One region of the Kitasatospora sp. NPDC058444 genome, then DNA from elsewhere that is predicted to be linked to it. Evidence: riboswitches for the same ligand, from Rfam matches in the RefSeq annotation. Region 1 holds a riboswitch; each other region holds the start of a gene.

Region 1 (5,834 bases):
TGAACAGCCGGGTCCGGTACGGGTCCCCGGCCGCGACCGGCGCCGACTCCCGTGCGGGGGCGGGGTGTTGGGCGGGTACGGGCGACTGCGCGGGCTCCTCGGTGCCCTCGGGCGAGGGGGCCTCGGGGGCCGGCGCCTCGGAGGCGGGTCCGTCGGGGCCGCCGTCGGACGGTTCGGGCGCGCCGCCGCCGTCGGGGCCGCCCCCCGGGCCGTCGTCCTCCGGTCCCCCGTCCGGGCCGTCCTGGGGTCCGCCGTCGCCGTCCGGGCCGGGCCCGTCGTCCTCGGGCTCGGGGTCCTCCGGCTGCGCGTGCTCCTCCAGCGTCCGGTCCAGCTGCTCCTCGTCCAGCCCCGGCGCGTCGAAGGGGTTGCGGCGGCGCCGGTGCGGCAGCGCCAGCTGCGCGGCCTTGCGGACGTCCTCCTCCAGCACCTCGGTGCGCCCGTCCCAGGCCGCCAGTGCGACGGCCGTGCGGGCCATCACGATGTCCGCGCGCAGCCCGTCCACCTCGAACGCGGCGCACACGGCGGTGATCTGACGCAGCGCCACATCCGTCAGCTCGACCTTGGGCAGCAACTCCCGTGCCGCGACGATGCGTTCGGCGAGCGTCCGCTCGTCCTCGGCGAACCGCGCGGCGAAGCCGGCCGGGTCCGCGTCGTAGCCGAGCCGGCGGCGGACCACCTCGGCGCGCTCGGCCGGGTCCCGGGTGGCGGCGATCTCGACGGTCAGGCCGAACCGGTCGAGCAGCTGCGGCCGCAGCTCGCCCTCCTCCGGGTTCATCGTGCCGACCAGCAGGAACCGGGCCGCGTGGCGCACCGACACGCCCTCGCGCTCGACGTAGGAGCGGCCCATCGCGGCGGCGTCCAGCAGCAGGTCCACCACGTGGTCCTGGAGCAGGTTCACCTCGTCGATGTAGAGCACGCCGCGGTGCGCCCTGGCGAGCAGTCCGGGCTCGTACGCCTTGACGCCCTCGGCCAGCGCCCGCTCCAGGTCGAGCGAGCCGACGATTCGGTCCTCGGCCACGCCGACCGGCAACTCGACCAGCTGGGAAGGCCGTTCGGAAGCGGACGGGGAGACGTGCGGCCCGTCCGGGCACTGCGGGTCGGGTGCGGCCGGGTCGCAGGCGAAGCGGCAGTCGTCCACGGTGGCGATGGACGGCAGCAGGCCGGCCAGCGCGCGCACCATGGTCGACTTCGCGGTGCCCTTCTCGCCGCGCACCAGCACGCCGCCCACGGCCGGGGAGACCGCGTTCAGCAGCAGCCCGAGCCGCAGGTCGGCCATGCCGACGATCGCGGTGAACGGATAGCGGACGTCACTCATGCCGTACCCCACTCCAGTCGTATCCGCTTCCGCGTTCCTGCCCGGCCCGGTGATCCCGTCCGGCTCTGCCGCCCTGCCCGGCTCATGCGTCACTCCCAGGGGCCCCGGGCGGCACGAACGGCAGCGATCCGGCCGCCGGCACCCCGCCCTCGATCAGCTTCCACAGCGCGTCGGTGTCGGCGTGCTCCTCGATCAGGTCGCCCAGCCGGTCCAGCCGGGCCTCGCGCGCCGCGGCGAAGGAGGTGTCCGGGGCCGGGACGAACGCGCGGCCCGACAACTCCGCGACCTCGCGCAGGAACGCGCGGCGGAACCCGTCGTTCTCCAGCGCGCCGTGCCAGGTCGTGCCCCGGACCGAGCCCACCCGGCAGCCGTCCAGGCCGCGCCCCCGGCCGTCGGAGAAGAAGGTGTCCCCGCCCTCGACGGTGACCACCCCGTGGTGGATCTCGTAGCCCTCCACCCGCTGCCCGTACGCCTCGCCGACGGGCCGCGCCAGTACCTTCTCGGCGCCGAACCGCACCCGCGTCGGCAACAGACCGAGGCCCTCGACGGCGCCCGCCTTCGACTCGACCTCGTCCACGATCGAGTGCGCCAGCATCTGGTAGCCGCCGCAGACCCCGAGGATCGGCTGCCCGGCCGCCGCCCGCGCCTTCAGCGCCGGCTCCAGGCCGCGCTCGCGCAGCCAGGCGAGGTCCGCGACGGTGGCCCGGGTGCCGGGCAGCACCACCAGGTCGGCGTCGGCCAGTTCCTCCGGCCGGGTCGCCCAGCGCACCAGCACGCCCGGCTCCTGCGCGAGCGCGTCCATGTCGGTGAAGTTGGACAGCCGCGGGAAACGCACCACGGCCACCCGCAGCACGTCCGCGCCGAGCGGTCCGGGCCCGTCCGCCCGGTCCACCACGGTCGACAGGTCCAGCGAGTCCTCGGCGTCCAGCCAGAGCCCGGGCAGCATCGGCAGGGTGCCCAGCACCGGACGGCCGGTCAGCTCGTGCAGCATCTCCAGCCCGGGCGCGAGCAGCCGCGCGTCGCCGCGGAACTTGTTGACGAACCAGCCGGCGACGTGCCGCTGGTCCTCCGCCGACAGCAGCGCCAGCGTCCCGTACATCGCCGCGAAGACCCCGCCGCGGTCGATGTCCCCGACCACCACCACCGGCAGGGCGGCGGCCGTGGCCAGGCCCATGTTGGCGATGTCGCGGTCGCGCAGGTTGATCTCGGCGGGCGAGCCCGCGCCCTCGCAGACCACCACGTCGTAGCGGCGGCGCAGGTCGGCCAGGCACTCCAGGGCGCGCTCCAGCAGGACGGGCTTGCGCTCCCGGTAGTCCAGCGCGCCCACCTCGGCCACCGGCCTGCCGAGCAGCACCACCTGGCTGCGGCCGTCCGCGCCCGGCTTGAGCAGCACCGGGTTCATCGCCGCCTCCGGCTCCACCCGGGCGGCCTGCGCCTGCATCGCCTGGGCGCGGCCGATCTCGGCGCCGTCGGCGGTGACGAAGGAGTTGAGCGACATGTTCTGCGCCTTGAACGGCGCGACCCGTACGCCCTGGCGGACGAGCCAACGGCAGATCCCGGCCGTCACCACGCTCTTGCCCGCGTCCGAGGTCGTCCCCGCGACCAGCAGCGCGTTGCTCATGCCCGTCCCCTCTTCCTCAGCAGCGTCCGCAGCAGGACGTGCCCCGCGACCGTCGTACCCAGCGCCAGTGCGCCCACCCGCCGGGAGAGCGCGCAGGCGCGCTCGATGTCGTCGACCGTCACCGGCCGCAGCTCCGCACCCAGGACGGGCCGGTGCTCCTCCCGCTCGCCGTACCGCAGCGTCCCGCCCAGCCGGACGCCCACCGCCCCGGCGAACGCCGACTCGGCCTGTCCCGCGTTCGGGCTCGGATGCGCGGAGCCGTCGCGCCGCCAGACCCGCCAGGCGGTACGGGGCTCGGGCGCGGCGGCCACCGTCAGCAGCGCCGTCAGCCGGGCACCGGGCCAGCCCGCCAGGTCGTCCAGCCGGGCCGAGGCCCAGCCGAACCGGGCGTAGCGCGGCGAGCGGTGGCCCACCATGGCGTCCAGGGTGTTGACGGCGCGGAAGGCCAGCAGGCCGGGGGTGCCGGCCAGGGTGCCCCAGGTCAGCGCGTTCACCACGGCGTCGGCGGTGTTCTCGGCCACCGACTCGACCACCGCCCGGGCGATCTGCTGCCCGTCCAGCGCGCTCGGGTCACGCCCGCACAGGTGCGGCAGCCGCTCCCGGGCGGCCTCGAGGTCGCCCGCGGCCAGCGAGCGGCCGATGGTGCGCGCCTCCCGGGTCAGCGAGGTGCCGCCGAGCACCGTCCAGGTCGCGGCCGCCGCCAGCGCCGCCCGGCCCAGCGGGCGCCGGCCCACCGTACGGTCCAGGGCGAGCGCGCCCGCCGCGACCGCGCCCACGCACAGCGCCGTGTACCCGGCTCCCGCGCCGCGGTCGTCGCGCCACAGCAGGCGCTCCAGCCGGGTGGCGGCGCTGCCGAAGACGGCCACCGGGTGGCCCCGGCGCGGGTCGGCGAAGCGGGCGTCGGCGGCGTAGCCCGCGGCGGCGCCGAGCGCGAACGCGGCGGCGCGGACCGACGGGCCCGGAGTTCGGGCCGGTCTGCGCGAAGAGGTGGAGGGCGCGAGCGCGGTCATCGGGCGCACGACGGAAGGCGGCTCGGTGTCCGGCAGGGCGGGGCAGCCTGCATCGCGTGCGTGTCCTCACTCAGGGTCCGCGCCCTGGATCGACGTGACGGGGGCGAGAGTCTCCTGGCTTCCGGGTCGGACGCACTCCCGGAGCCTTCCAGCGGCCGTCGACGGCCCGCCGTGGCGATGTTCCGAGCGTGCTCCCCGGTGACAGTGGCGGGACCGCGCCGGAATTCCACCGGCTTCCTCTCCATGCCTCCGTTTGGCCCCAGGATCCCATCACGCGCCCGAACCGGGAGTCAACCGAGGTCACGGAGGGGTTGGTCACACGCGGGCAGTGCTGACGCCCCGTGGGACGCCCGCACCGCCCCCGCACCGTTCCGCCGCCGGGCCGGCCGCACCGCCCCCCGCGTCGCCCCCGCACCGCTCCCCGCCGCCGGCGCCCTCACCGCCCGCTTCCGGTACCTCCTGGGCACCGTCGGGCCGCCGCCCGGGTGACCCGGACGGCCCAGCCGGGTGGCCGGGCGGGTGGGGCGCCGGTGAACTGGTGCTCGAACACCGTCCGGTCCGTCAGCAACAGAGCGGGGAGCGAAATGCGTTGGGGAACCGCCGCCGTCGTGGCGGCCGCCGCGGTCGGGGCCGCCGTGCTGGTGATCGGTCGTCGGGCCTCCGAGCGGATGGTCCGTCCGGAGACCACCGTCCAGGAGTCGGGGCCGGTCCTGGTCCGCGAACTCGCCCCCGGCCGGGTCACCTTCACCCGCGCCCCGGAGAGCCTGCGCCCCGGCCGCTGGGCGGTCGAGTGGGCGGACGGCGGGCACGCGGTCGTCGAGGAGGTCCTGCACAGCGACGAGTCGGGTGTCACCCGCCGGCTGGTCCGCGCCGACCGGGGCACCCTCGCCCCCGGCACCGAGGTCCGCTTCACCCCCCGCGTCCACCTCGGCGACCCCACCGGGGCATTCGGCCTCGCCTTCGCCGACACCACCGCGGACGGAGAGCTCGGCGCCCTTCCCGCCTGGCAGCTCGACGGCAAACGCGGCACCTGGGTGATCCTGGTGCACGGCCCCGAGGCCGACCGCCAGCAGACCCTCCCGGTGCTCCCGGTCCTCGACCGGCTCGGCCTGCCGGCCCTCGCCGTCACCTACCGCGGCGACGACGGCGCCCCCGCCTCCCCGGACGGGCTCAGCCACTTCGGCGAGACCGAGTGGCGCGACATCGAGTCGGCGGTGCGGCTGGCGCTCGACAGCGGCGCGGGCCGGGTGATCCTCTACGGCTGGTCCCTCGGCGCGACCATGGTCCTCCAGACCGCGGCCCGCACCGCCTGGCCGCACGCCGTCAGCGGCCTGATCCTCGACTCGCCGGTGCTCGACCTCCCGGCCTCCGCCCGCCGGGACGCCGCCCGGGCCGGCTTCCAGGGCGTCGCCGCCGAGCTCGGCGCCCTGGCCGCGGAGGGCCGCACCGGGGTCGACCTCGCCGACTTCGGCCGCATCGCCGCGGGCACCGACCTGCGGGTGCCGACCCTCCTCCTGCACAGCCCCGAGGACCGGATCGCGCCCTTCGGCACCGCCGAGAAGCTGGCCGCCGCCCGTCGTGACGTGGTCAGCCTCCAGCCCTTCCCCGGGGCCGACCACGCCACCCTCTGGAACACCGCTCCCGACCGCTACACCGAACTCCTGCGCCGCTGGCTCACGCCGCTGCTGTAGGGCGATTCCCATCGGGAAGGACCCGAAGGCCCGAAGGCCCGAAGCTCCGAAGCCCCGAAGCCCCGCGGAACCCGCGGGCCGCACCCCCGCCCCCCTCCTCCTGCGGGCGTTTCCGGTGGGTCCCCGCCGGCCTTTTCCGGCACGCTTCCCCCCGTCCACGAATGAACGTTTCCCCCATTCCGCCCGCGGCGCGCGAG
Region 2 (5,834 bases), on a different contig from region 1:
CGCCGTGGCCGGCGGGGTGCCCTGGACGCCGGGCGCGGCCGAGGACGCCGCCTTGGCGCGCCTGAGCAGTTGCCCCTTCACGTGCTCGGCGAACCCGGGAGCCGCCGCGGTGGCCGTGGCGTCCGGGCCGTTGCCGCCCTTCGCCGAGCCCTCGACCGTGAAGTAGCCGTACCGGCCCAGGCTGTTGTGCGTACCCGTGCAGCCGGCGGCGGCGCAGAAGGCCGGGGCTCCGGCCGCGGGCGCGCCCTTGAGCTGTCCGGTGAAGTTCTTCAGCGCGGTCTCGGCCTGGATCCTGTGGTCGAAGACCGCCACCCCGACGGTGACCGCGCTGTCACCGGAGACGTACGTCGCCCGGAGCACCTGCTGGCACCCCTGGTCGCCGAGCACCTTGCCCAGCCCGCCGGTCGTCGAGTTCCCGTCCCAGCACGGCGAGTCCAGCGACACCACGGTCCGGTTCCAGGTGGCGCCGTTGATCGTCACCTGGAGCGCGGAGAACAGCGCTCCCGCGTCCTGCGGCGCCGGATCGGTGGTGGCCTCCCAGATCGGCTTCGCCGGGTCGTCCGGCTGGCCGCTCGGGGTGCCGGAGGTGCTCGGCGGGGCGGTCGGCGGGGTGGTCTTGGTGACCGTCGCGGAGCCGTTGTCCTTCTTGCCCTTGAACAGCACCACACCGCCGGCGACCAGGCTGCCCACCACGGCGACCGCGGCCACCACGCCGATGACCTTCATCCGGCGACGGCGCTTGCCGTCGGCCTCGTTGCGGTCCGCCAGCGCGTCCCAGTCCGGCTCGACCCGCTGCGGCGGGCCCGGCTGCTGGGGCTGCTGCTGGAGGTGCCACTGGGGCTGGGGGTTCGGCTGCGGCTGCCCGACCGGCGGGCCCGGCTGCGGCGGCGCGGCCGGGTGCGGCACCGGCGGGATGGGCTGCGGGACCGGCTGCGCCGACGGCACGACCGGCCCGTACGAGGCCGGAGGCGGCCCGAAACCCCCGCTCGGCGGCGGCACCGGACCAGGTGCCACCGGCTGCTGACTCTGTGCGCCCCCCGGCCCGGCGGGAGGCGTTCCCTGCGGCCCCTGCCCAGGTACGCCAGTTCCGTCGCTCATGCGCCCAGATCGTAGGGCATCCCCGTGACGGCCGGTCCTCCCGGTGACCATTCCGTATCGAAACCAGGACGCCGCGGCCCGGTTCCGGGGCCTGTGACAGCCGCCACCCGCCACATTTCTGGTACCACCGGTCATCACTCCGACACGCGACGCCGTACTACATCTGGGGTCGCTTCAGGGAGACACCACTACATGTATGCTCGCTACTGCTGTCGATGCAGGGGAACCCGGTGCGAATCCGGGACTGCCCCGCAGCGGTGTGCGGGCGGCTCCAGCAGCCGTACCGCGAGTCCGATGACCTGCCGAACAGTGTGCGCCACGGCCCTCCCGCAGAGGCCGCGCCGGCACGAGCAGTACCCCTCCGGGCCTCGCGGGCGGGCCGGGGAGTCACCGTCGCGCGACGCCGTCTGCGTTCGTGCCGTGCTCCCCTGCCCCGATCGGCCCGGTGGCCCCCGATCACCGCCGCCGATCGCCGCCAGGAGAGAGCGCCTTGACCACCGCCGCCTCAGCCACCCTGCCCACTCAGGGCTCCGGTACCGCCTTCACCGACCCGACGGTCTCCGACCCCGGCGGCGCCCTGCTGCGGCTGCTCACCGACCGCAGCACCGACCTCACCGAGGTCGACCCCGGCCATGTCGCCGCCGCCGCGCTGCGCGGCCGCCACGCCGGCTCGGACTTCGCCGAGCTGCGCGGGCTGGCCGTGGACGCCGCCGCGTCGATGATCGCCGAGGACCCCCAGTACTCGAAGCTCGCCGCCCGCCTGCTCGCCCTGGAGATCGTCGACGAGGCGAACAGCCAGGGCTCGGTGTCCTTCTCCGCCTCGATCGCCGTCGGCCACGCCGAGGGCCTGATCGGCGACACCACCGCGGACTTCGTCGCCAAGCACGCCGCCGCCCTGGACGCGCTGATCGACACCGCGGGCGACGACCGCTTCGAGTACTTCGGCCTGCGCACCGTGCAGTCCCGCTACCTGCTGCGCCACCCGATCACCCGCAAGGTGATCGAGACCCCGCAGCACTTCCTGCTCCGCGTCGCCTGTGGCCTGGCGGTCGGCGACAGCGAGCAGTCGGTGCGCGAGGTGGCCGAGCTGTACGGCCTGATGAGCCGCCTGGAGTACCTGACGTCCTCGCCGACGCTCTTCAACTCCGGCACCCGCCACCCGCAGATGTCGAGCTGCTACCTGCTCGACTCGCCGCTGGACAACCTGGACTCGATCTACAACCGCTACGCGCAGATCGCCCGCCTGTCCAAGCACGCCGGCGGCATCGGCCTGTCCTACTCGCGCATCCGCTCGCGCGGCAGCCTGATCCGCGGCACCAACGGCAAGTCCAACGGCATCGTGCCGTTCCTGCGCACCCTCGACTCCTCGGTCGCCGCCGTCAACCAGGGCGGCCGCCGCAAGGGCGCGGCCTGCGTCTACCTGGAGACCTGGCACGCCGACATCGAGGAGTTCCTGGAGCTCCGCGACAACACCGGCGAAGAGGCCCGCCGCACCCACAACCTCAACCTGGCGCACTGGATCCCGGACGAGTTCATGCGCCGGGTCAACGCCAACGCCGACTGGTCGCTGTTCTCCCCGGCCGACGTGCCCGAGCTGGTCGACCTGTGGGGCGAGGAGTTCGACGAGGCCTACCGCAAGGCCGAGCTGGCCGGCAAGGCCGTGCGCACCATCCCGGCGCAGACCCTGTACGCCCGCATGATGCGCACCCTCGCGCAGACCGGCAACGGCTGGATGACCTTCAAGGACGCCTCCAACCGCGCCGCCAACCAGACCGCGCTGCCGGGCCGCACGGTGCACTCCTCCAACCTGTGCACCGAGATCCTGGAGGTCACGGACGACTCCGAGACCGCCGTCTGCAACCTGGGCTCGGTCAACCTGGGCGCCCACGTCGCCGCCGGGGCTTCGGCCGGTGATCTGATCGGCGCGATGGACTGGGAGCGCCTCGACGCCACCGTCCGTACGGCCGTGACGTTCCTCGACCGCGTGGTGGACATCAACTTCTACCCGACCACCGAGGCCGGCACCTCCAACTCCCGCTGGCGGCCGGTCGGCCTCGGCGTGATGGGCCTGCAGGACGTCTTCTTCAAGCTGCGGATCGACTTCGACTCGGCCGAGGCGAAGGTCCTGTCGACGCTGATCGCCGAGCGCATCATGCTCACCGCGTACGAGCGCTCCGCCGACCTGGCCGAGCAGCTGGGCCGCCACGAGGCGTACGGCGAGACCCGCGCCGCCCGCGGCGAGCTGCACATCGACCACTTCCCGACGGCCGCCCCGCAGTGGGCCGACCGCTGGACGGCGCTGCGCGCCCGGATCGCCGAGACCGGCCTGCGCAACTCGCTGCTGCTGGCGATCGCGCCGACCGCGACCATCGCCTCCATCGCCGGCGTGTACGAGTGCATCGAGCCGCAGGTGTCCAACCTGTTCAAGCGCGAGACGCTGTCCGGCGAGTTCCTCCAGGTCAACCCGTACCTGGTGCGCGAGCTCAAGGAGCTCGGCGTCTGGGACCAGCAGACCCGCGACGCCCTGCGCGACGCCAACGGCTCGGTGCAGGAGCTGAACTGGCTGCCCGCCGAGGTGCGTTCGCTGTACCGGACGGCCTGGGAGCTGCCGCAGCGCGCGCTGATCGACCTGGCCGCGGCCCGCATGCCGTACCTGGACCAGAGCCAGTCCCTGAACCTGTTCATGGCGGCGCCGACCATCGGCAAGCTCAGCTCGATGTACGCCTACGCGTGGAAGGTCGGTCTGAAGACCACCTACTACCTGCGTTCGCGCCCGGCCACCCGCATCGCCCAGGCCGCGTCCGGCACCGCCCGCGCCGCCGCGCCGGCGCCCGTGCCCGTGAACACCCCGACCCTCACCCCGGAGCAGGAAGCCGCCCTCGCCTGCTCCCTGGAGAACCCCGAGTCCTGCGAGGCCTGCCAGTAATGTCCGACGACCGCCAGAAGATGCTGCTCGACCCCGGCTTCGAGCTGACCCTGCGCCCGATGCGCTACCCGTCGTTCTACGACCGGTACCGGGACGCCATCAAGAACACCTGGACCGTCGAGGAGGTGGACCTGCACTCCGACGTCGCCGACCTGGCGAAGCTCAGCGAGGGCGAGCGCCACCTGATCGGCCGGCTGGTCGCGTTCTTCGCGACGGGCGACTCGATCGTCTCCAACAACGTGGTGCTGAGCCTCTACAAGCACATCAACTCGCCCGAGGCGCGGCTGTACCTCTCGCGGCAGCTGTTCGAGGAGGCCGTGCACGTCCAGTTCTACCTGACGCTGCTCGACACCTACCTGCCCGACCCGGAGGACCGCAACGCGGCCTTCGCCGCGGTGGAGAACATCCCCTCCATCCGCCAGAAGGCGCAGTTCTGCTTCAAGTACATGAACGCGGTCGACCACATCGAGTCGCTGCAGACCAAGGAGGACCGCCGCGCGTTCCTCCTGAACCTGATCTGCTTCGCCGCGTGCGTCGAGGGCCTGTTCTTCTACGGCGCCTTCGCCTACGTGTACTGGTTCCGGAGCCGGGGCCTGCTGCACGGCCTCGCGACCGGTACGAACTGGGTGTTCCGCGACGAGTCCATGCACATGGACTTCGCGATGTCGGTGGTGGACACCGTCCGCGAGGAGGAGCCCGACCTCTTCGACGACGAGATGGCCAAGCAGGTCACGGAGATGCTGGAGGAAGCCGTCGAGGCCGAGCTCCAGTTCGCCCAGGACCTGTGCGGTGACGGCCTGCCCGGCATGAACACCGCCTCGATGCGGGAGTACCTGGAGGCCGTGGCGGATCAGCGCCTCGCACGCCTGGGTCTGCCGATCCGCTACGGGTCGACGAACCCGTTCGGCTTCATGGAGCTCCAGAACGTCCAGGAGCTGACCAACTTCTTCGAGCGCCGGGTGTCGGCGTACCAGGTGGCCGTCGAGGGCACCGTCGCCTTCGACGACGACTTCTAAAAGGCACGAAACGACAGAGGTGCCCCGCACGGCCACAGCCCGTGCGGGGCACCGCTGTTGTTTCAGTCGGTCGAAAACTCCCCGGACTTGACCCCGGCGAGGAAGGACGACCAGGCATCGGAAGCGAACGCCAGAGCTGGCCCACCTGAGTCCTTCGAGTCCCGGACAGCCATCCCACCCACCATCAACGGCCGGGTCTCCACACACTCGTTCGCCTGGGCGCTATAGCTGCTCTTGCGCCACCCCTGAGTGGCACTGTCCGGCACAGTCACGCGCTCACACCTCTTCTGATCTCATCGTCATGTCGCCGCGGCGATGGCCGCGATCATATCCAGCGACTCCTTGGGGTTCAGAGCAGCCGATCGCAAGTATTCGAAGACCAGCCCATAGCCATCCAGTTCGCCCTGCTGCTCCAGATAGTGGCTGCTTGTCAGGGTTTCCAGGAACACCGCGCCGGGAGTAGGTGAGTCAGAGAAGCCGTACATCACGAAGGCGCCACATGCGCCGGCAGTCGCACCGACCTCCAGCGGCACCACTTGCAAGGTGACGTTGGGGAGCTGCGCCATCTCCGCGAGATGTTCCAACTGCTCCTTGTGGACCTTCACCCCTCCCACCGGGCACCTGAGCGCAGGCTCCCAGATGATCGCCCAGAATCGGGCCGGATCCGGCTTCGCGAGAACTTCCTTCCGCTCCATACGGATCTCGACCAGCTGGTCGATGCGCTCCGGTCGAACCGCAGCGGGGTTGGCTTCGAGCAGGGCGCGAGCGTAGCGCTTCGTCTGCAACAAGCCCGG
Region 3 (5,834 bases), on a different contig from region 1:
CCACGACAGCATCATGCACGGCCTGCTGGTGACGCTGGAACTGACCGTGCTCGCCATGCTCATGGGTGTGGTCGGCGGCATCGTCCTGGCGGTGATGCGGCTGTCCCCGAACCCGCTGCTGGCCGGCGTCGCCTGGGTCTACATCTGGATCTTCCGCGGCACCCCGGTGCTGGTGCAGCTGGTGTTCTGGAACTTCCTCGGCCTGATCTGGGCCAAGCTGTCGATCGGCGTGCCGTGGGGGCCGGAGTTCTGGTCCGAGCAGACCAACGTGCTGATCCCGACCTTCGTCGCCGCGCTGCTGGGCCTCGGCCTCAACGAGGCCGCCTACATGGCGGAGATCGTCCGCGGCGGCATCCAGTCGGTGGACGAGGGCCAGAGCGAGGCCGCGCACGCGCTCGGCATGAGCCGGTTCCAGACCATGCGCCGGATCGTCCTGCCGCAGGCCATGCGGGTGATCATCCCGCCGACCGGCAACGAGACCATCTCGATGCTGAAGACCACCTCGCTGGTCTCCGTGATCTCCCTGGAGGAGATCTTCCGGGCCGGCCAGGTGATCTACTCCCGGAACTACCAGAACATCCCGCTGCTGATCGTGGTCAGCCTCTGGTACCTGTTCTTCACCTCGGTGCTGACCATCGGTCAGTACTACGTCGAGCGCCACTACGCCCGAGGTTCCAACCGCACCCTCCCGCCCACCCCGCTGCAGCGACTGCGGGGCCTGTTCGCCGGGAAGCCCGCCCCGAAGACGACCGCCGACGTCGTCCCGGGGCTCGAGGGAGGTGGTCACGTATGACCGATCTGACCAAGACCCCCGCCGGCGCCGCGGCCTCCGCCGAGCCCATGGTCCGCGCCGAGAACGTGCACAAGTCCTACGGCCCGGTCGAGGTGCTCAAGGGCATCGACCTGGAGGTCAAGCAGGGCGAGGTGTTCTGCCTGATCGGCCCCTCCGGCTCCGGCAAGTCGACCTTCCTGCGGTGCATCAACCACCTGGAGCAGATCAACGGCGGCCGCCTCTGGGTGGACGGCGAGCTGGTCGGCTACCGCCAGAAGGGCGACCGGCTCCACGAGCTCAAGGACCGCGAGGTCGCCCTCAAGCGGCGCGACATCGGCATGGTCTTCCAGCGCTTCAACCTGTTCCCGCACATGACCGCCATCGAGAACGTCATGGAGGCGCCGGTCCAGGTCAAGGGCGAGAGCAAGGCCGCGGCCCGCGAGCGCGGAATGGTCCTGCTGGAGCGGGTCGGCCTCGCCGACAAGGCGAGGAACTACCCCTCGCAGCTCTCCGGCGGCCAGCAGCAGCGCGTGGCGATCGCCCGCGCGCTGGCCATGAAGCCCAAGCTGATGCTCTTCGACGAGCCGACCTCCGCGCTCGACCCGGAGCTGGTCGGCGACGTCCTCGACGTCATGCGCGGCCTCGCCGAGGAGGGCATGACCATGGTGGTCGTCACCCACGAGATGGGCTTCGCCCGCGAGGTCGGCGACGCGCTGGTGTTCATGGACGGCGGTGTGGTGGTCGAGTCCGGCAACCCCCGCGAGGTGCTCACCAACCCGCAGCACGAGCGCACCAGGGCCTTCCTGTCCAAGGTGCTCTGAGCCCGAACCGTCGGCGCCCGGCAGGCCGCTCCTGCCGGGCGCCGACGTTTGCCCCGCCCAGGTAATAGGCTGGATGCAGTCAGCCCGTTACCGAATCTGGAAGGACCCCTGTGGAGCTCGCCGCCTACGCCGATCTCGCCGTTCGGCTGGTGAACACCGAGGAGCCCGAGCGCGGCACCGACACGCTGACCTCCGTGGAGGCCGTGCGCGGCCTGTTCTCGGACTCCGCCCGGGCCGCCGCGCTCGCCGACGAGTCCGACCTGCCCCGACTGCGGGCGGTGCGGACCCGGCTGCGCGGCGTCTTCGAGGCCGCCGCCGAGGGGGACGAGACCCGCGGCGTCGACCTGCTGAACAGCCTGCTGATGGAGTACCCCGTCAGCCCGCTGGTCTCCGGGCACGACTACCTGGACGACGCCGGGCGGCCGCGCTGGCACCTGCACCTGGCCGACAACTCCCCCACCGCCACCGCGCACTTCACCGCGGTCGCCTGCATGGGCCTGGCCGTCCACCTCACCGAGCTGGGCGCCGACCGGCTCGGCATCTGCCAGGCCGCGCCCTGCCGCAACGCCTACCTGGACACCTCGACCAACCGCTCCCGCCGCTACTGCTCGGACCGCTGCGCGACCCGCGCCAACGTGGCCGCCTACCGGGCCCGCAAGCGCCAGGAGGCGGAGGCGGCGGCCCGGGACTGACCCCGGGCGCAGGGCCGGGCGCAGGGCCGGGGTCAGGGCCGGGGTCAGGGCCGGGGTCAGGGCCGGGGTCAGGGCCGGGGTGCAGGACCCCGGGCGCAGGGCCTAGACCTCCTCGACCCAGACGCCGAGCCGTCGGGAGAGGCCCGGCACCCGGGCCAGCCGCGGGGTGAGCAGCAGCCGCTCCAGCCGGCGCCCCGGCGCCAGCCAGACCGGGCTCGGGCGCAGCCGCAGCAGCACCCGGCCGAGCACCAGCTCGTCCGGCACGGCGCCGTAGCTGCGGCTGTCGCTGTCCACCGGCCGGTTGTCGGAGAGCAGCCACCAGCCCGTGGCCCGGCGCTCGGCGGCCCGCTTCACCACCAGCAGGTCCTGCTGGAAGGGGTGCCGGAAGACCACCACCGCGCCCGGCCGGATCGGCGCGCCGTAGCGGACCAGCAGCTGGTCGCCCTCGCGCAGGGTCGGGACCATCGACGGCCCCGCCACGTCGACCAGCCCGAACGGCAGCGCACCGCCCCGCTCGCGCCCCCCGGCTCCGGCGCCCTCCGGTCGCGTGCTCCGCGCCACGGCTCCTCCTCCCGCTCCGTCCGCCCCCCAGTCTGCCGTACGGACCGTCACCGGTCCGATGTCCGGATTACCCCGGTTCCTGGTCCGCCTTTTGCCCTAGGCCCACCGCCCGATCGCGAAACCGGAAGACCGGAAGGGTAATCTCGGGCGCGGGAAGACGATCTAAGGAAGGACTCCCATGTTCTCTCGTCTGTTTGCACCGCGCGCCACCGCCCACGCCCACTGCGACCTGCCCTGCGGCGTGTACGACCCGGCGCAGGCCAAGCTCGAGGCCGAGTCGGTCAAGGCCACCCAGGAGAAGTACCAGGCCAACGAGGACCCGCACTTCCGCGCCCGCGCCATCATCATCAAGGAGCAGCGCGCCGAGGCCGTCAAGCACCACATCTCGGTGCTGTGGAGCGACTACTTCAAGGCCCCGCACTTCGAGAAGTACCCGCAGCTGCACCAGCTGATCAACGACACCCTGAAGGCCGCCTCGGCCGCCAAGGCGTCCACCGACCCGGCCACCGGCCAGGCCCTGCTGGACCTGATCGCCGAGGTCGACAAGATCTTCTGGGAGACCAAGCAGGCCTGAGCCTGACGCGTCGCCACCCGACCGCCCCCGTCCGCACCGCCGGCCGGGGGCGGTCGCGCGTTCACGGCCCGCGGCCCGCCCCGCCCCGACCCCGGTAAGGGTTGCCTACCCTGAGTGGCTGTTATGCTGCCAGGGCGTCCGAGGGGGAAGTCCGGTGTGAATCCGGCGCTGACCCGCAACGGTGAGCACGGCCCGTACCACCCCGTACGGCCGCGCCAGCCCGATCGCCCTCGGCCGCCGAACTCCCGACAACTCGCCGTGGACTGCGAGGGGAACGGCGCCCCGCCACGCCCGCGGCCCGCGCCCGCCCCGGCGCACCCGCGGCCCGAGGCAAGGCGCACCCGTGACCCGCACCGTCGACCGCGCAGTCGGCCCGCCCGCTCGTCGCATACCCGTCGTCCCGCTCGCCGTCGGCCTCGGCGCCGCCCTGCTGCTGTCGCTGGTCTGCGGGGTCGCCCTCGGCTCCTCCGGGCTCGGCCTGCCCCGCGTCCTGCGGCTGCTGGGCGCCGGCCTGACGGGCGGCCGGCTGGACGCCGACGAGGCCTCCGCGTACGCGATCGTCTGGGAGATCCGGCTGCCGCGCACCGTGCTGGCCGCCGTGGTCGGCGCCGGGCTGGCCGCCTGCGGGGTCGCCGTCCAGGCCCTGGTGCGCAACCCGCTGGCCGACCCCTTCGTGCTCGGCATCTCCTCCGGCGCGGCCGTCGGCGCCAACGCCGTCCTGCTGTTCGGCGCCTTCGCCGCGCTCGGGGTGTGGGCGATCTCCGTCTCCGCCTTCGGCTCCGCCCTGGCCGCCATGACGCTCGTCTACCTCGCCGCCCGCACCGCGTACGGGCTCACCCCGCTGCGCCTGGTGCTCACCGGCACCGCCCTGTCCTACGGCTTCTCCGCCACCACCACCCTGATGGTCTTCGCCGCCGACCGCGGCGAGGCCGCCCGGGACGCCATGATGTGGCTGCTCGGCAGCCTCGGCGGCGCGACCTGGGGCTCGGTGCCGATCGCCGCCGTCACGGTGCTGGCCGGCCTCGTCCACCTGGCCTGCGCCGCCGGACGGCTGGACGCGCTCGCCATGGGCGACGAGACCTCCGCCTCGCTCGGCGTGGACCCGGGCCGGCTGCGCCGAGAGCTGTTCGTGGTGACCGCCGCCGTCACCGGCACCGTGGTCGCGGTCAGCGGGGCGATCGGCTTCGTCGGGCTGCTGGTGCCGCACGTGGCGCGGATGCTGGTCGGCGCCGGGCACCGCCGGGTGCTGGTGATCGCGCCGCTCGCCGGGGCGCTGCTGCTGGTCTGGGTGGACATCGCCTCGCGCACCCTGCTGGCGCCGGCCGAACTGCCCGTCGGGGTGTTCACCGCGGTGCTCGGTGTGCCCGCCTTCCTGCTGATGATGCGCCGCCGCGGCCAGTCCTTCGGAGGTGCCCGATGACCGACCCGACCGACCTGACCGACCCGACCGACCCGACCGATCTGACCGACCCGACCGGACCGACCGGACCGACCGGACCGACCGGACCGACCGGACCGGCCCCGGAGCGGGCCGAGGACCTCGCGGTCGACGCCGTCTCGGTGGAGCTGGCCGGCACCCGGCTGGTCCACGAGGTGAGCCTGGCGGCCGCCGCCGGTCAGGTGGTCGGCCTGATCGGCCCGAACGGCAGCGGCAAGTCGACCCTGCTGCGCTGCGTCTACCGGGTGCTCAGGCCGGCCGGCGGCGTGGTGCGGCTGGCCGGCGACGACCTGCACGCCCTCACCGCCCGCGACACCGCCCGCCGGGTGGCCGCGCTGACCCAGGAGCACTCCGCCGGGTTCGACTTCACCGTGGCCGAGGTGGTCGCCATGGGCCGGCTGCCGCACCGCCGCGGGTTCGGCGCCCCGTCCGCCGGGGACGAGGAGCGCTGCGCCGAGGCGCTGCGCAAGGTCCGGGCCGGGCACCTCGCCGAACGCGGCTTCCTGAGCCTGTCCGGGGGCGAGAAGCAGCGGGTGCTGTTCGCCCGCGCGCTGGTCCAGGAGCCGCGCCTGCTGGTGCTGGACGAACCCACCAACCACCTCGACATCGCCCACCAGTTGGAGGTGCTGGCGCTCGCCCGCGAGGCCGGACCGACGGTGCTCACCGCGCTGCACGACCTCAACCTGGCGGCCGGCCACTGCGACCTGCTCTACGTGCTGCGGGACGGCCGGATCGTCGCCTCCGGCCCGCCCCACGAGGTGCTCCGCCCCGCCCTGCTGGCCGAGGTGTTCGGCGTCCGCGCCACCCCGGTGCGGCACCCGGAGACCGGCGCCCTCCAGCTGCTGTTCGACCGGCTCCCCTGACCTCGAACGACCCCGACGACCCCGACGACCCCACTCGACCACGAACGACCTCGCTCGACCACGAAGGAACCCCCGTGCGCACCAAGGCCGTTGCCACCGCCGCCCTGCTCGTC
Region 4 (5,834 bases), on a different contig from region 1:
CCGACCGCGCGATCGGCAGGAACAGGCTCCGGTTGCAGGACCCGAGCGGTGACGACCTGCCCGGCTTCGCGTCGGACGCCGCCGCCCTGGAGTGGCTGCACGCCGAGCGCGCCAACCTGCGCGCGGTGGTGGAGGCGGCGGCCGAGAGGGGCTGGCACGGGGAGGTGTGGCGGCTCTGCGAGTCGCTCTGGCCGCTGTACCACGGGCGCAAGCTCTACGACGACTGGATCGCCACCCACCGGCTCGGCGTCGATTCGGCGCAGTGGGACAGCCGGCCGGACGCGGTGGTCAGGATGCGCAACCAGCTGGCCCGCGCCCACCACGAGCGCGGGGAGTACCGGTCGGCCGCCGAGCAGTTGGCGCTCGCCACCGAGCAGGTCCCGCTGGTGACCGACCGCCAGGTGGTGGGCGTGCTCTACGAGACGGACGGTCTGCTCTGCCTGGCCGACGGCCGCCCGGGCGACGCGGTGGAGCGGTTCACCCTGGCCCTGGCGGAGAACCGGGGCGACGACCACGGCGAGATCGTCCAGAGCTACAACCTGGCACAGGCGCTGATCGCCGACGGCCGGGCGCAGGAGGCGCTGGCCGTGCTGGCCGGGGCTACCGCCCACGCCGAGCGGACGGAGGACGGTGACATGCTGATGAAGCTGCCGCTGGTCCGCGCCCGGGCCCACCGGGCGCTCGGGCAGCCGGACCTCGCCGTCGCCCACGCGCGGGACTGCGCCCGGCGGGCCGAGGCGCGGAGCCAGTACGCGAAGGAGGCGCAGGCCCACACCCTGCTGCTCGCCCTCGCCGAGGAGCTGGACGACGCGGAGCTGGCGGAGAGCAGCCGCGCGCGGCTGCGGGAGCTGTCGGACTAGCCGGTACGGAACGACACCCGGGTGCGGTGCCCGCCGGTGCGGACGGTGAGCCCGTGCTCGGGGAGGCCGGCCGGGTCGCCGCCGTCGGCGAGCCAGCAGGCGACGGCGGAGCCGAGCAGCAGCGGGTCGAGGCCGGGGTCGGGCCGGCCCCAGTCCGGTTCGGCGCGGGCCTCCAGCAGCGGGCCGGTGCGCAGCCGGAGCAGGTGGCGGGCCGGGCCGAGGGCGGCCACCGCGACGGCGAGGCCGGGCAGTTCGGCGGCGGTGTCGGCGAGCCAGCGGGCGGCGGGGCGTTCGGCGTGGGCCTCGGTGCGGGCGAGCACTTCGGCGGTGTAGCGCAGGGCGTCGCCCGGGTGCTCGTCGGTGAGGGCGTGGAAGCCGCGCGGGGTGTGGTCGTGCGGGTCGAAGGGGTAGCGCCGCAGGCTCACCTCCGTGCCGTCGGTGCTGCCCTGGACGTCGTACGCGGTGGGCCGTTCGGTGCCCCCGGGGCAGGGGACGGGCCGGGGATAGGGCGGCAGGGCCGGTTCGCCCCGGGGTTCGTCCAGGTCGTCCAGGAAGGAGTAGAGCAGCGGACGCAGCACCCGGGCGGATTCGCCGCGGTGGGCGAGGGAGCGGTCGGTGATCTCGCGCAGGCCGGCCGGGTCCTGGGCGGCGAGGGCCGGTTCCAGCTGGGCGGCGAGGTCCGCGTCCGGGTCGAGGGCGGGTGCGGCCTGGCCGAAGGCGTAGCCGGGGGAGTGCGGGTCGAGTTCGGCGGCGCCGGTGGCGACGAGCAGGGTGCGGTGCTCCAGGGCGGCGCCGTAGACGGTGACCGAGCCGTGGTCGCCGATCACGCAGTCGGCGGCGACCAGCGCGGCCTGCCAGCCCTGGTGGGGCGGGATCAGGCGCAGGCCCATCCGGCGGGCGTCGTCGAGCAGTGCCTCGGGGTCGTGGCGGCTCCACACGTTGGGGTGCAGGACGACGGCCACCGTGTACTCGTCGGCGGGCAGTTGGCGGACCAGCCGCTGGGGCAGGTCGGGGTGGCGGCCGAATAAGGAGTGCTCGCTCCAGGTGGAGCTGACGACGACGAGCCGTCGGCCGTCGACGGCGCCGAGCGCGGTGCGGTAGGCGTCCCGGGAGCGCCGGCTGGCGAGCATCCGGTCGAAGCACGGGTCGCCGACCACCCGGGCGACGTCCAGCGCCTCGGGGCAGGAGGTCCGCAGCCGGTCCAGCTGTTCGGGGTGGGAGAGCCCGAGGACGTCCACGAACACCCTTCCGCGGTGGGTGAGTTCGTTGCGGGACAGGCCGGCCGAGCTGACCGTGTCGCCGGTGGACTCGGTGACCAGGCGGTTGTAGCCGGCGCCGTGCGGGAGGACGACGAGGCGGGCGTCCAGCCGGTGCATGGAGGAGTGGACGGCGCAGGCGACGGCCAGGTCGAAGCGGCGGCGGACGGCGTCCTCCCAGTCCAGCACGGTGAAGCCGGGCAGGCCGTGCAGGTACTCGTCCAGGGCGCGGTCGGCGAAGGCGGAGCCGGGGTTGACGGTGAAGTAGCGCTCGACGCCGTCCGGGCTCAGCAGGGTGAGGACGTCCAGGACCCGGGTGGCCGAGGTGAGGGTGCGGGCGACCGCCAGCACGCGGGCCCTGACCGGTCGGGTGTTCCACCGGTCGGCGGGCCAGGCGTGGGGGTGGGACGGCACACCATGATCGTACTCATCCGCTCCGCTCGCGGCGCGGTTCCGAGTGCCGGTCAGGGGATCGGGGGGTCAGCGGGTCGGTCCGTGGCCGCGGGTCGGCGGGTCGGCGGGTCGGCGGGTCGGCGGGTCAGCCGGTGGCCGCGGTGGGCTCGTGGTGTTCGGCGGCGGCGCACTCGTCGAGGAGGGGGCGCATGGCCTCGTCCACGAGCCGGTAGCGCACCACCCGTCCGTCCCGGTCGCCGGTGACCACGCCCGCCGTGCGGAGCAGCCGCAGGGCCTGGGAGACGGCGGGGTCGCGCATGCCGGTGGCGACCGCGAGGTCGGAGACGGCGAGCGGGCCGGCCCGGTGGAGGGCGAGCAGCAGGGCGAGCCGGCCGGGGTCGGCGAGCAGGGAGAACCGCTCGGCCCAGGACCGGACGTGGGCCGGGTCGCCGATCGCGGCGATGGCCTCGCAGACCCGGTGTCCGTCGATGGTGCGGTGGCCCGCGCGGTCGGCCGGTACGAGATGCATGGGGGCATTCTCGCAGGCGGCGGCCTGTGATCCTGGACACCTGCGCAGGTGCGCAGCCTTGCACGGGTCGGGGCGCGGCCCCTACGGTGTTCCCCGCCGTGGTGCTCGGGAAGACCGGTGACGGACCCTCAGGGGTCCCAGCCCGGAGCGGCCCTCGCCACTGTGATCGGGTCGTTCCTTCGTCCGCGGAGGAGCGTCGTCCGTACCCATCGAGCCACTGGGCGCCTCCCGCGCCTGGGAAGGCGGGTGCGGGCGTCCCGTAAGCCAGGAGACCGGCCACGGCATCTCACGAGGTTTTCCACGAGGTGCTGGAGCGTGATCCGCAGATGACCCTGCCCGAAACCGTTGCCGCCGGGGCGAAGCCGGCCCCCTCCGTGCTGCCCAGCTTCAAGTGGCGGCGCGAGGACACCGTCCGAACGGCCGGGCTGATGGCCGTGATCGTGGCCATGCACGTGGTGGCCTTCGGCACGCTGATCTTCCTGGTCGCACCCGAGAAGTACGCGGTCGGTACCCAGGTCTTCGGGGTGGGCCTGGGTATCACCGCGTACACCCTCGGCATGCGGCACGCCTTCGACGCCGACCACATCGCGGTGATCGACAACACCACCCGCAAGCTGATGGCGGACGGCAAGCGGCCGGTCTCGGTGGGCTTCTGGTTCGCCCTCGGGCATTCCTCGATGGTGGTGCTGATGGCCGCCCTGGTGGCGGGCGGGGCCCAGCTGGCGAACACGCTGATGGACGACGAGTCGGCCACCCACAAGTGGCTCGGCGTGATCGGGACGACCACCTCCGGCGTGTTCCTCTACCTGATCGGCGCGCTCAACCTGGCCGCGCTGCTCGGCATCGTCAAGGTGTTCCGTTCGATGCGGGCCGGGCAGTTCGACGAGAAGGAGCTGGAGACGCACCTCGACTCGCGCGGCTTCATGGCCCGGGTGCTGAACCGGGCGACCCGTTCGATCACCCGGCCGGGGCAGATGTTCCCGGTGGGCATGGTGCTGGGCCTGGGCTTCGACACCGCGACCGAGGTCACCCTGATGGTGATGGCCGGCTCGGGCGCGGCCTCCGGGCTGCCCTGGTACGCGATCGCCTGCCTGCCGCTGCTGTTCGCGGCCGGGATGAGCCTGTTCGACACCCTGGACGGGACGTTCATGAACTTCGCGTACCAGTGGGCCTTCGCCAACCCGGTGCGCAAGGTGTACTACAACCTGACCATCACCGGGCTGTCGATCGCGGTGGCCTTCGTCATCGGCACCATCGAGCTGGTCGGGGTGCTGCACGAGAAGCTCGATCTGACCGACCCGGTCAGCGGGTTCATCGCCGACATCTCGCTGGACAACGTCGGCTACGCCATCGCCGGGCTGTTCGTGGTGGTCTGGGCGGTGGCGATCGGCTACTGGAAGCTCGCCCGGGTCGAGCAGCGCTGGACGCCGGACCAGCAGGCCTGAGCACGCGCGACGCGCCGAACGGCGCCTCCCCGGGGTTCGGGGAGGCGCCGTCGTCCGTTCTCCGGGACTCCGCGGAGGAGTCCTCCCGGGTCGGGGTTCAGCGCTCCTCACGGAAGTCGACGTGCCGGCCGGCGGCCGGGTCGTACTTGCGCAGGACCAGCCGGTCCGGGTCGTTGCGGCGGTTCTTGCGGGTCACGTACGTGGAGCCGGTGCCGGCGGTGGAGCGGAGCTTGATCACCGGGCGAAGTTCGCTGCGGGCCATCGGGCGTCCTCCTGGGGGCTGGGGGCTGGGGGCTGGGGGCTGGGGGCTGGGGTGTCGGGCTGGGGCCGGGGTGTCGGGCCTCGGCGTCGGATCGAGGCCGTACACCGAAACGGATGTCGTTTCCATCTGGCGCCACCCGCTCCAACGCGGGCCCGGTCCGGCCCATTCCCGGACTGCGGGGCGGCGGGGCGGCGAGGGCGGCGGACGGCGCGGTCGCGCAGGGGGGCGCGCAAGGGGTATTGGGGGTTCTGCCGGGGGTGCTCGGCGGGCGCTTCGGGCCGGGGGTTCGTAGGCTCGACGCATGGCGGATGCGTACGCGGGGCGGCGGGAGCGGGTGAGGGAGCACTGCAGTGCGGCCGGGGCCGATGCGGCGCTGATCACCCGTGCGGCGAACGTGCGGTACCTGACGGGCTGCGCGCCCTGCGGGGCCAGCCTGCTGCTGACCAGAGAGCGGGCGCTGCTCGCGCTGCCGGACGACCTGCCGCCGGACGACACCGGGGAGCACCTGATCGCCCCGGACGTCGCCCGGCTGCCGGTGCCGGCGGGGTCGGACACCGCGCTGGCCGCCGCGGTCGTCGCCGCGCGGTCCGGGGTGGCGGGCCTGGCGGTGGAGGAGCACGACCTGACCGTCAGCCGGCACCGGGCGGTGGGGGGCCTGACCGAGGGGGCCCGGCTGGTGGACCTCGGCCAGACGGTCGAGCGGCTGCGGGTGATCAAGGACGAGCACGAGATCGCCGACCTGCGGATCGCGGCCGAGATCGCCGACCAGGCGCTGGGCGAGCTGCTGGAGTCGATCCTGGTCGGCCGCACCGAACGGCACCTGGCGATGGAGCTGGAGCGCCGGATGATCGACCACGGCGCCGACCGGGCGGCCTTCCCGGTCTCGGTCGGCACCGGCAGCCACTCCGGCCAGCCCGCCCACCAGCCGACCGACCGCCGGGTGGAGGAGGGCGACTTCCTGACCGTGGTGATGGGCGCCCAGTACCGTGGCTACGGCGTCTCCACCGCCCGCACCTTCGTGATCGGCGCCGCCCCCGCGCCCTGGCAGGTGGAGCTGCACCGGCTCGTCTTCCGGGCCCAGCGGGCCGG

The links. Region 1 has a riboswitch for cobalamin ahead of ACFWP2_RS26505 (cobalamin biosynthesis protein). Riboswitches for the same ligand answer to the same signal wherever they lie in the genome.
Region 2: linked by a shared signal. The riboswitch ahead of ACFWP2_RS05390 (ribonucleoside-diphosphate reductase subunit alpha) and the one ahead of ACFWP2_RS26505 (cobalamin biosynthesis protein) in region 1 are both predicted to bind cobalamin.
Region 3: linked by a shared signal. The riboswitch ahead of ACFWP2_RS05250 (FecCD family ABC transporter permease) and the one ahead of ACFWP2_RS26505 (cobalamin biosynthesis protein) in region 1 are both predicted to bind cobalamin.
Region 4: linked by a shared signal. The riboswitch ahead of ACFWP2_RS20785 (HoxN/HupN/NixA family nickel/cobalt transporter) and the one ahead of ACFWP2_RS26505 (cobalamin biosynthesis protein) in region 1 are both predicted to bind cobalamin.

What each region holds. Positions count from the first base shown of each region.
Region 1 is NZ_JBHXLL010000029.1:21,447-27,280, reverse strand. Features, by position in the region: gene ACFWP2_RS26515 (putative cobaltochelatase) at 1-1,315, opposite strand, end outside; gene ACFWP2_RS26510 (cobyric acid synthase) at 1,398-2,936, opposite strand; gene ACFWP2_RS26505 (cobalamin biosynthesis protein) at 2,933-3,946, opposite strand; cobalamin riboswitch at 4,054-4,187, opposite strand; gene ACFWP2_RS26500 (alpha/beta hydrolase family protein) at 4,531-5,637, shown strand.
Region 2 is NZ_JBHXLL010000003.1:187,615-193,448, forward strand. Features, by position in the region: gene ACFWP2_RS05385 (hypothetical protein) at 1-945, opposite strand, end outside; cobalamin riboswitch at 1,288-1,420, shown strand; gene ACFWP2_RS05390 (ribonucleoside-diphosphate reductase subunit alpha) at 1,613-4,024, shown strand; gene ACFWP2_RS05395 (ribonucleotide-diphosphate reductase subunit beta) at 4,024-5,040, shown strand; gene ACFWP2_RS05400 (DUF397 domain-containing protein) at 5,103-5,312, opposite strand; gene ACFWP2_RS05405 (helix-turn-helix domain-containing protein) at 5,340-5,834, opposite strand, start outside.
Region 3 is NZ_JBHXLL010000003.1:152,706-158,539, forward strand. Features, by position in the region: gene ACFWP2_RS05225 (amino acid ABC transporter permease) at 1-793, shown strand, start outside; gene ACFWP2_RS05230 (amino acid ABC transporter ATP-binding protein) at 841-1,593, shown strand; gene ACFWP2_RS05235 (CGNR zinc finger domain-containing protein) at 1,704-2,285, shown strand; gene sodX (nickel-type superoxide dismutase maturation protease) at 2,388-2,846, opposite strand; gene sodN (superoxide dismutase, Ni) at 3,025-3,420, shown strand; cobalamin riboswitch at 3,522-3,671, shown strand; gene ACFWP2_RS05250 (FecCD family ABC transporter permease) at 3,764-4,840, shown strand; gene ACFWP2_RS05255 (ABC transporter ATP-binding protein) at 4,837-5,721, shown strand; gene ACFWP2_RS05260 (ABC transporter substrate-binding protein) at 5,796-5,834, shown strand, end outside.
Region 4 is NZ_JBHXLL010000019.1:29,897-35,730, forward strand. Features, by position in the region: gene ACFWP2_RS20770 (hypothetical protein) at 1-860, shown strand, start outside; gene ACFWP2_RS20775 (hypothetical protein) at 857-2,530, opposite strand; gene ACFWP2_RS20780 (ArsR/SmtB family transcription factor) at 2,655-3,038, opposite strand; cobalamin riboswitch at 3,121-3,334, shown strand; gene ACFWP2_RS20785 (HoxN/HupN/NixA family nickel/cobalt transporter) at 3,365-4,483, shown strand; gene rpmG (50S ribosomal protein L33) at 4,581-4,745, opposite strand; gene ACFWP2_RS20795 (M24 family metallopeptidase) at 5,047-5,834, shown strand, end outside.